DNA from 3 places in the Paraburkholderia sp. MPAMCS5 genome. Region 2 is predicted to be linked to each of the others. Evidence: predicted binding sites of a transcription regulator. Region 2 holds the regulator's gene; each other region holds the start of a gene.
What was found. The regulator LexA, encoded in region 2, represses DNA repair genes until DNA is damaged. The targets are predictions, from matches to a motif close to ACTGTATNNNNATACAGT.
Positions count from the first base shown of each region.

Region 1: VOM14_RS06620 (PA0069 family radical SAM protein) is a predicted target of LexA. The motif match lies at 1,351-1,368, and genes of this name have one in related genera.
Region 3: recA (recombinase RecA) is a predicted target of LexA. The motif match lies at 1,824-1,841, and genes of this name have one in related genera.

Region 1 covers NZ_JAYXBK010000002.1:548,335-551,610, forward strand. Annotated here, with positions in the region: gene VOM14_RS06610 (D-amino acid dehydrogenase) at 1-650, opposite strand, end outside; gene VOM14_RS06615 (Lrp/AsnC ligand binding domain-containing protein) at 818-1,318, shown strand; gene VOM14_RS06620 (PA0069 family radical SAM protein) at 1,434-2,564, shown strand; gene VOM14_RS06625 (NINE protein) at 2,581-3,048, opposite strand.
Region 2 covers NZ_JAYXBK010000005.1:241,092-244,367, forward strand. Annotated here, with positions in the region: gene VOM14_RS13960 (universal stress protein) at 1-195, shown strand, start outside; gene VOM14_RS13965 (DUF2939 domain-containing protein) at 217-903, opposite strand; gene VOM14_RS13970 (hypothetical protein) at 981-1,325, opposite strand; gene lexA (transcriptional repressor LexA) at 1,467-2,117, opposite strand; gene VOM14_RS13980 (sulfate ABC transporter substrate-binding protein) at 2,431-3,276, shown strand, end outside.
Region 3 covers NZ_JAYXBK010000002.1:204,240-207,515, forward strand. Annotated here, with positions in the region: gene VOM14_RS04950 (sensor histidine kinase) at 1-875, opposite strand, end outside; gene VOM14_RS04955 (response regulator transcription factor) at 885-1,685, opposite strand; gene recA (recombinase RecA) at 1,922-2,995, shown strand; gene recX (recombination regulator RecX) at 3,003-3,276, shown strand, end outside.

The DNA.
Region 1 (3,276 bases), on a different contig from region 2:
TTCACACCCAACTGCCCGGCGAGCGCGGCGAGGCGCGTGGTGAACATCTGGCAGTCACCGGTTTCGTCGCCGGGCAGGCGCAGGCCGCCCGTCAGCTTGTGAGAGACCGCGGCGAGCGCCGGTTCGGCCTGAGCCAGCTCGGCCGCCGACAGCAGTTCATATGGCACATTGGCTTCTTCCAGCACGGCGATATCTTTCGCGGCGCCGTCGAATTGCTGCTGCGTGCGGAACACTTGCAGCGTGCCGCCCGTGCGGCCTTCATACCGGATGCCGGTTTCCGCGCGCAGCGCTTGCAGGCAGTCGCGGCTGTATTCGGCGAGGCGGACCATGCGGCCTTTGTTCACCGCATAGCGCGAGGCCGTGCAGTTTTGCAGCATCTGCCACATCCATTGCAACTGGAACTGCGTGCCGTCGAGCCGGATGGCGAGCGGCGCGTGCTTCTGGAACATCCATTTGACGGCTTTCAATGGCACGCCGGGCGCCGCCCACGGCGAGGCATAGCCCGGCGAGATCTGGCCGGCATTCGCGAAACTGGTTTCGAGCGCCGGACCCGCCTCACGGTCGATAACAGTCACGTCGTGACCCGCGCGCGCGAGGTAATACGCGCTCGTCACGCCGACGACGCCACTGCCCAAAACGACGATTCGCATAGCTGCTCCAGAAAATTCAGCAAGATTGGAGGGCGGTGCGCTCGTCGATTCGTTGAAATTAATTCGATTAACGAGGTGTAATGCCGGACGCCCAGTGTTAACCGCTATACTATTGGGATGAATGTAGGTTTTGTTATCGTATTTTCACGATTTTCAGAAAAAACACTATGCGCACGCAGCGTCAGCCGGTCCGGACCCTTGACAAGCTCGACCACAGGATTCTTCGGCTGCTCCAGCAGGACGGCCGGATAGCGATGAAAGACCTCGCGGAACAGGTCGGGCTGTCCGTGACGCCGTGTATCGAGCGGGTGAAGCGCATGGAGCGCGACGGCGTGATCATGGGCTATCACGCGCGGGTGAATCCGGCCGAACTGGGCGCCGCGCTGCTGGTGTTCGTGGAAATTACGCTCGATCACAAAAGCGGCAACATGTTCGACCAGTTCCGCCGCGAGGTGCAGAAAATTCCGGAAGTGCTCGAGTGCCATCTGGTGTCGGGCGACTTCGACTATCTGATCAAGGCGCGCATCGGCGAGATGGCCGATTACCGCAAGCTGCTCGGCGACATCCTGCTCCAGTTGCCCGGTGCGGTGCAGTCGAAAAGCTACGTGGTGATGGAGGAGATCAAGGAAACGCTGACCATCCCGGTGGGCGACGAGGGCATGCGCTAGGCGTTTCGCAGGGCTCGACAAATGGCGTAAACACTGTATATTTATACAGGTGTTTGCGCCGTTCGTCTTTTGGCCTTTTGCCTATTTGCTTTCCTGAGCCGTGACCGAACCCCATATCCGTTTTGCCGCTGAGTTTCCTATCGCGCCACCTGCGCCCCGCAAAGGGCGCGGGGCCGTGACGAACTTGCAAGGGCGCTACGAAGTCGACCAGCGTGAAGCGGTCGACGACGGCTGGCTCGCCGTGCCAGACGAAGGCGAAGCGCCTAAAGTCTTGCGCACGCAGGTGTTCGAGGAAAGGGCAAAGAGCATTCTCACGCGCAATACGTCGCCGGACATTCCATTCGGCGTGTCGCTGAATCCGTATCGCGGTTGCGAGCATGGCTGTATCTATTGCTTCGCGCGGCCCACGCATAGTTATCTCGGCCTTTCGCCGGGACTTGACTTCGAAAGCCAGATCTACGCGAAGGTCAACGCGCCCGAGTTGCTGGAGCGCGAGCTATCGAAGAAATCGTACGAACCGGAGCCCATTGCGCTCGGCGTCAATACCGACGCCTGGCAGCCTGCTGAGCGTGACTGGCGGCTCACGCGGCGCGTGATCGAGATATTAAGCGAGCGAAACCATCCGTTTGCGGCAATTACCAAATCGTCGCTGATCGAGCGCGATCTGGACGTGCTCGCGCCCATGGCTGCTCGCGGACAGTTCATGGCGGCCATCACCATTACGACGCTCGACGCCGACATCGCGCGCACGCTGGAACCGCGGGCGGCCACGCCGTCACGGCGGCTGCGCACAATCCGCGCGTTGAGCGAGGCGGGCATTCCGGTCGGGGTGAGTATTGCGCCCGTCATTCCGTTCGTTACTGAGCCCGACATGGAGCGGGTGCTGGAGGCGTGCGCAGAAGCCGGCGCGTGCAATGCGAGCTATATCGTGCTGCGTCTGCCGTGGGAGGTCGCGCCGCTGTTCCAGGATTGGCTCGCGGCGCATTTTCCGGATCGCGCCGAACGCGTGATGGCGCGCGTGCGCGATATGCGGGGCGGAAAAGACTACGACGCCTCTTTTTCCACCCGAATGAAGGGGGAAGGTTTATGGGCCGATCTGCTGAAACAGCGATTCCATCAGGCCGTGCGCCGTTTGGGGCTCAACCAGCGCGACCGCGGCATCCTGGATATGTCGCAATTTCGGCGTAACGAGGCGCCACGCGTTCAGGCGGCAACGCGTGACAATCAGCAACTCGATCTTTTCTAGGGCAGTGCGCGGCCTGTTACTGAGAAAGCGCCTTCGCCGCCTGCACTTGCCCTTCGAAATAAGTCTGGAAGGAGATGGCGAGACCGGTCATCAACAGGAACGCGCCGATCAGCAGCGAAAAGATCACCACGAAGATCACGGTCCAGCCGGAGCGGCTTTTGCGCTGTGTATGCGCGTTGAATTGCCTGTCCCACTTGTCGTCCGGGCGCAGGCCGTAGACGATTGCGGCGAGAAATGCGGCGAGAACGGAAACGGCGCCGGGAAAGACCAGAACCCAGCCGAGTATCGAGGACCGCTCGCTGGCCACCAGCAGCATCGCACCTGGGATGCCGATCAGCGTGCCGATCACATGAGCCCAGCCGTAAATGTCGCGCCTGCCGTAGAGGTAAAAGCGGTGCGCGCCCAAGGTGCCCAGGAAAAAAGCCAGCGCGGCGGTAATCGTTTTGGAGCGGAAGTAAGTCGTGGTGGAAACAGGCGTGGACATGTAGGCGAGGGCAGATTAACGGGGAGCAACGGAGAGCAAGGGCGCTTGAAGGGCGCGGCGCGCCGTTGGGCACGTACCGCCGCGCATTCTACGCCGGCCGCGTGTGGCGGGTCACCTGGCGCACGCGAACAGCTGCATGACAGCCGCGCGACAGCTGCATGACAGCCGCATCGCAGCCGCACGGGCGGCGGCGGGCGTAATACCGCTTCCGCTGTCGGCTTCGCGCTC
Region 2 (3,276 bases):
GGCCATCCGATCGACGAAATCGCCAATCTGGCTAATGAGTTGCACGTCGACCTCGTGGTGGTCGGCCACCGTTGCCGCACCGGCTTGTCGCGATGGTGGATGGGCGCGGGCAATACGCCGCTGCTCGACCGCGTGTCGTGCAGCATTCTGGTGGCGTGTTCGTCCGCGCAGGAGCAACAGCAAGAAGCGGCTTGAGCGATCAGGCCGCGCCTCGGCTTACTCGTTGAGGTTGACCGCGGCCAGCTTCCACGTGAAGAGACCTTCGCGCAGGAAGATCGCGGAGTAGCGCGTGTCGCCGACGCCATGCTGATAGGTCACGGCGAACTCGTTGAGCCCGCGATATCCGGCTGTGGTTTGCGGCGGCTGCGGCGGCGTGGCGCTGCGGGTGGCGTTGTTATTCGAGTTGCTACCCAAGTTGCTACCCGAGCTGTTATCCGCGTGGTTATCCGCACCCGGCGCCGCGGAAGCGGATTCGTTCGCAGCGGCTGACGGATTATCAGCGGCGGCCGGCGCGGGTGGCCGCTCTCCCGGCTCGCCGCGCGGCGGCATGCCGTTCAGCAACGCGGCGACACCGTCGGGAGTCGCATACGCGTCGACCAGTGGACCAATCAACGCGACGCCGATCATCGCGCCGATCGCCGCCAACGGATTGCCGTTTGCGTGCGTTCCCAGCCGGCGCGTCAGCAAATCCGTAACCTGCTGCTTGAGGCTCTCGCGCAACGCGGGGAAATCGACATATTGATTCACGGTTTGCGCGTCGCGCGCGTCGGCGGCGCGCTTCAGATTGTTGAGCGCGATATACGGCGATGCATAAGCAAAGCCCAACGCGGCAATCATCACGATAACGATCAGGGTGACGATAAGCGGACGGGCGCCGCGCTTGGTGCGGGTTGAAACGGCCATCGGGCGGAACTCTCCATTAGATGTGATCTAACGTGGACCGCGGTCATGCCGAAACGATCCCGCGCGCCTCGAACACATCACGATTCGAACACGGCGCCGTGAATATTGGTTTCCTCGGCGATGCAGCGATCGATCATGCGGCACACGGCATCCATGGTGCCGACCATGATCAGGCGCGACGGGCCGTGATAGACCCGCACCGGTGCGCGACGTGCCGGCTCGGCGGTATTGAGTCCCGAATTCAGCGACACGCGTGCGAAGGCCGGCAACGACGAAGGCAGCCCCGAGTCGCTCCCGGGCGAGTCGAACAGCGACGCAGTGCTGGCCGTGGATGCTTCGGTCAGTGAGCAAGACACGAGCTTGCGCAAATGGCGCAGACGGCCGAACTGGCGAAAAGGCAACAGACGGGCAAGGCGTTCCATAAGTCTCTCCGGGCGATTCAATGTTTAGGCAGCTTCAGCTCAGGCTACGAGCCCCGGTAATAAGTAATGAGCAAGGGGCTCTGAGCAATGAGCGCTGCGCAAGGAGCGCGTGGGCGAGCGAGCCGGGCGCAACGGGCGTAATCAGAATTCGCCCGGGCGAATTAATCCGACAGCGATGCCCTCCAGCGCGAAGTCCGCACTACCGGTCTCGACAAAGATGTTCTCGTAGTCGGGGTTCTCCGCGATCAGCTCAATGCCGTTGGGCCGGCGCTTCAGGCGCTTGACCGTGACGTCGTCGCCGAGCCGCGCGATGATGATCTGGCCATCTTTGGCCTCGCTTCGCTTTTGCACGGCGAGCAGGTCGCCGTCGAAAATGCCCGCGTCGCGCATGGACAGGCCGCGGACCTTCAGCAGGTAATCGGGCTTGCTGGAGAAGAGCGCCGGATCGCACGCATAGTGCTGCGCGATATGTTCCTGCGCGAGGATCGGGCTGCCTGCCGCCACCCGGCCGACGAGCGGCAGCGACAGTTGCATGATGCTGGCGTGCGGTAGCGTGAACTGATGCGGCACGTCGTCCGGGCCCGGCAGCAGCCGAATGCCGCGCGAAGCGCCCGCCGCAAGTTCGATCACGCCCTTGCGGGCGAGCGCCCGCAGATGCTCTTCAGCCGAGTTGGCCGAGCTGAAACCCAGTTCGGCGGCGATCTCCGCACGGGTGGGCGGAAAGCCGGTGCGCTCGATGGCCCGGCGGATCAGATCGAAAACCTGCTGCTGTCGTGCGGTGAGTTTGGTCATGGCGCCACTGTATGTATGAACAGGTGACTGTATTTTTATACAGTATCCGGCGCAATTCAAGCTTTACTTTAACTTCGACGCGATCGGCTACGCCGCAACGCCGCAAATCGACGTCGCAACATCCCTTTTTGGGCCGCAACGCCTTATCTGGCTGTCATTACCACTTTTGCGTATTAAAAAATGAAGAAACATTATTTTTAATGATGAAAGCCCTTCGATAGACTGGCCTTCAGTCGCCGCTCATGTGCACGTGAATCCGACGCAGAACAACACCACTCGCTGTTTTAGCGGACCAATACGCGGAGAACCAGGCATGAACCATCGACATGCGGCGCATACGGCGCGCGCAGGCCAGACCCGAAAATTCATCGTGGCGCTCGTCTTCGGCGCGGCAGCCGCGCTCGGCGCGATCAGCCAGGCGCAGGCGGCGGACTCGACGCTGCTCAACGTTTCGTACGATCCGACGCGCGAACTCTACCAGGACGTGAATCAGGCCTTCGGCAAGGAATGGAAAGCGAAAACGGGCGAAACCATCACGTTCAGGCAGTCGCACGGGGGCTCCGGCGCCCAGGCGCGCTCGGTGCTCGACGGCCTGCAGGCCGACGTCGTGACGCTCGCGCTGGCCTACGACATCGACGCGCTCGCGAACAAAGGCCTGATCGACAAAAACTGGCAGAAGCGCCTGCCGGACAACGCGGCGCCGTACACGTCGACTATCGTGTTTCTGGTGCGCAAGGGCAACCCGAAGCACATCAAGGACTGGGACGATCTGACCAAGCCGGGCGTGTCGATCGTGACGCCGAATCCGAAGACCTCGGGCGGCGCGCGCTGGAATTACCTCGCCGCCTGGGCGTATGCCGCGCATCAGCCGGGCGGCAACGATCAGAAAGCGAGAGATTTCGTCGCGAGGCTCTACAAGAATGCCGGCGTGCTGGACTCGGGCGCGCGCGGCGCGACCACCAGCTTCGTGCAGCGCGGCATCGGCGATGTGCTGATCGCGTGGGAAAACGAAGCGTTCCTGTCGATCAACGAATTCGGTCCGGACAAGTTCGAAATCGTGGTTCCTTCGGTGAGCATTCTTGCCGAGCCGCCGGTCGCGGTGGTGGACAAGGTCGTCGACAGGCACGGCACGCGCAAGCTGGCCGAAGCGTATCTGAAC
Region 3 (3,276 bases), on a different contig from region 2:
GTTTTCATCTGATGCGCGGCGTCGGCGATAAAGCGCTTTTGCAGCTCCATGTTCTGTTCGAGACGCGTCAGCAGATCGTTGAACGATGTCACGAGCGGCTCGATTTCCGGCGGCGCGCGACGCGCTTCGAGCGGCGACAGGTCGTCCGGACGCCGCGCGCGGATGTGCGCTTGCAGCGCGTGCAACGGCGCGAGGCCGCGCGACAGCCCGAACCACACGAGCAGAATGGCGAGCGGCAGAATCACGAACTGCGGCAGGATCACGCCTTTGATGATGTCGTTGGCGAGCTGGCTGCGTTTGTCGAGCGTCTCGGCGACCTGCACCAGCACGGGCTCCGCGCCGGGCGTCTGCGGAAATTCGACGGTCGTATAGGCCACGCGGATGTCGTTGCCGCGCAGCATGTCGTCACGGAATGCGACGAGGCCCGGCTGCGGCCGGTCGTCTTCGTGCGGCAGCGGCATGTCGCGCTCGCCGGCCACCAGTTCGCCGCGCGTGCCGAGCACCTGATAGAACACACTGTCGACGTTGTCCGCGCGCAGAAAGTCGCGCGTGGAGTCGGGCAGCGTCAGCTCGGCCACGCCGTTGACCGGATGGATCTGGCGCGCGAGCACATAGGCGTCGGTTTCGAGCGCGCGGTCGAACGGCCCGTTTGCAATCGACTTGGCGACCAGATACGTGACCGCCAGACTCATCGGCCAGAGCAGCAGCAGCGGCGCCAGCATCCAGTCGAGAATTTCGCCGAACAACGAGCGTGGGCGCGCCTCGGCGGCGGCTTCGGTTTCGTCGGGTGGGGCGAACGGATTGGCGTAGCGCTCGTCACGCGCCTCGTCGAGGTCCGCCGCGCGGGGCGTCGCGCGATCGGCGGGTGCGGACATAAGCGTGCTCTACTTGTAGTGATGACTCGCCGGCATCCCAGCGGAAGACTGCTCGGATGGCCCCGGCGGCGGCGTTTCAGATTCAGGCTCGGTGGAAGCGGGCGCCGCGGCGGCATTCGCGCCCGTGCCGCCATTCGCGGGCGCCGCCGCCTTTTCAAGGCAGTAGCCAAGGCCGCGCACGGTGATGATGCGCACGCCGCTCGGCTCGATCTTTTTGCGCAGCCGGTGCACGTAGACCTCGATCGCGTTGTTGCTGACTTCCTCGCCCCATTCGCACAGGTGGTCGACCAGTTGCTCCTTCGAAACCAGCCGGCCGATTCGTTGCAGCAGCACTTCGAGCAGTCCCAGCTCGCGCGCGGAAAGCTCGATCACCTGCTCGTTCACATAAGCGATCCGGCCGACCTGATCGAACGACAGCGAACCGTGCCGCACGACCGTCGGGCCGCCGCCCGCGCCGCGCCGCGTGAGCGCGCGCACGCGCGCTTCGAGTTCGTTGAGCGCGAACGGCTTGGCCATGTAGTCGTCGGCGCCGAGATCGAGGCCCTTCACGCGTTCGTCGACGCTATCCGCGGCGGTCAGGATCAGCACGGGCAGATTGGAGTTGCGGGCGCGCAGGCGGCGCAGCACTTCTAGCCCGGACATGCGCGGCAGGCCGAGATCGAGAATCAGCAGGTCGAAGCTTTGCATGGACAGCGCGGTGTCGGCCTCGACGCCGCTCTTCACGTGATCGACCGCATAGGCCGATTGGCGGAGTGATCGAACCAGACCGTCCGCGAGTATGCTGTCGTCTTCGGCAATCAGAATTCGCATGGTGCGCCAGCTCAAGGCCTTGGCCGGCACCTCGGGTGTCCCCGCGGCGCACAGCGGTCTCCGAAAATTATTGTGGGTGGTTTGGGCAGCGGGAAGGTAAAAATGCGCGTTCGCATGAGAATCGCGCTTGCCAAAACTACTGTTTTTTTATACAGTGTCTGGGTTTCGTGTGCTGTCCTTCAAAAATGGACGACACATCTGCCTCAGACGCCGTTCATCATAGCAAAGGACGATTCATGGAAGAAAGCAAGAAAGGCTCGGCTGGACTGACTGCTGAAAAGAGCAAGGCACTCGCTGCCGCCCTCGCGCAGATCGAAAAGCAGTTCGGCAAAGGGTCGGTCATGCGGCTCGGCGCAGGTGAGGCAGTCGAAGACATCCAGGTCGTTTCAACCGGATCGCTCGGCCTCGACATCGCACTGGGCGTTGGCGGTTTGCCGCGTGGCCGCGTGGTCGAAATTTACGGTCCGGAGTCGTCGGGTAAAACCACGCTGACGCTGCAAGTCATTGCCGAAATGCAGAAACTCGGCGGCACGGCAGCGTTTATCGACGCGGAACATGCGCTGGACATCCAGTACGCGGGCAAGCTCGGCGTGAACGTGAGCGACCTGCTGGTCTCGCAGCCGGACACGGGCGAACAGGCGCTTGAAATCGCTGACGCGCTGGTGCGTTCGGGCTCGATCGACATGATCGTGATCGACTCGGTCGCGGCACTCGTGCCGAAGGCCGAAATCGAAGGCGAAATGGGCGACTCGCTGCCGGGTCTGCAAGCGCGTCTGATGTCGCAAGCGCTGCGCAAGCTCACCGGCACGATCAAGCGCACAAACTGCCTCGTGATCTTCATCAACCAGATCCGTATGAAGATCGGCGTGATGTTCGGCAATCCGGAAACCACCACCGGCGGTAACGCGCTGAAGTTCTACGCGTCGGTGCGCCTGGATATTCGCCGCATCGGTTCGATCAAGAAGAACGACGAAGTGATCGGCAACGAAACGCGCGTGAAGGTGGTTAAAAACAAAGTGTCGCCACCGTTTCGCGAAGCGATCTTTGACATCCTGTACGGCGAGGGCATTTCGCGTCAGGGCGAAATCATCGACTTGGGCGTGCAGGCCAAGATCGTCGACAAGGCCGGCGCCTGGTACAGCTATAGCGGTGAGCGTATTGGCCAGGGCAAGGACAACGCGCGTGAATTCCTGCGCGAGAATCCGGACATTGCTCGTGAAATCGAAAACCGTATCCGCGAATCGCTGGGCGTGAATGCAATGGCCGACGCAGTGACCGGCGCAGGCGCAGAAGTCGCGGACGAAGAGTAACCATTACGTGATACGCAAGGGCCGGCCATTGTCCGATACCGGAAGCAACGCGGACGGCCCGCGTAATGATGACAGCGATTCGTTCGATCCCTTCGAATCGTTCGACGCACATGACCGTGCTGCGGGCCGCGGCCCGCAGCACGCGCAGTTTCAAAGCCCTTCCGCCGAGCCCACCGAGCCAACCTATACCCGCTCGCGTGGATCACGTGACCCAAGCAACTCGCGCAACTCAAGCCGTACATCCAGCCACGCCGAGCCTGGGCAAAACGAAGCAAAAAAAT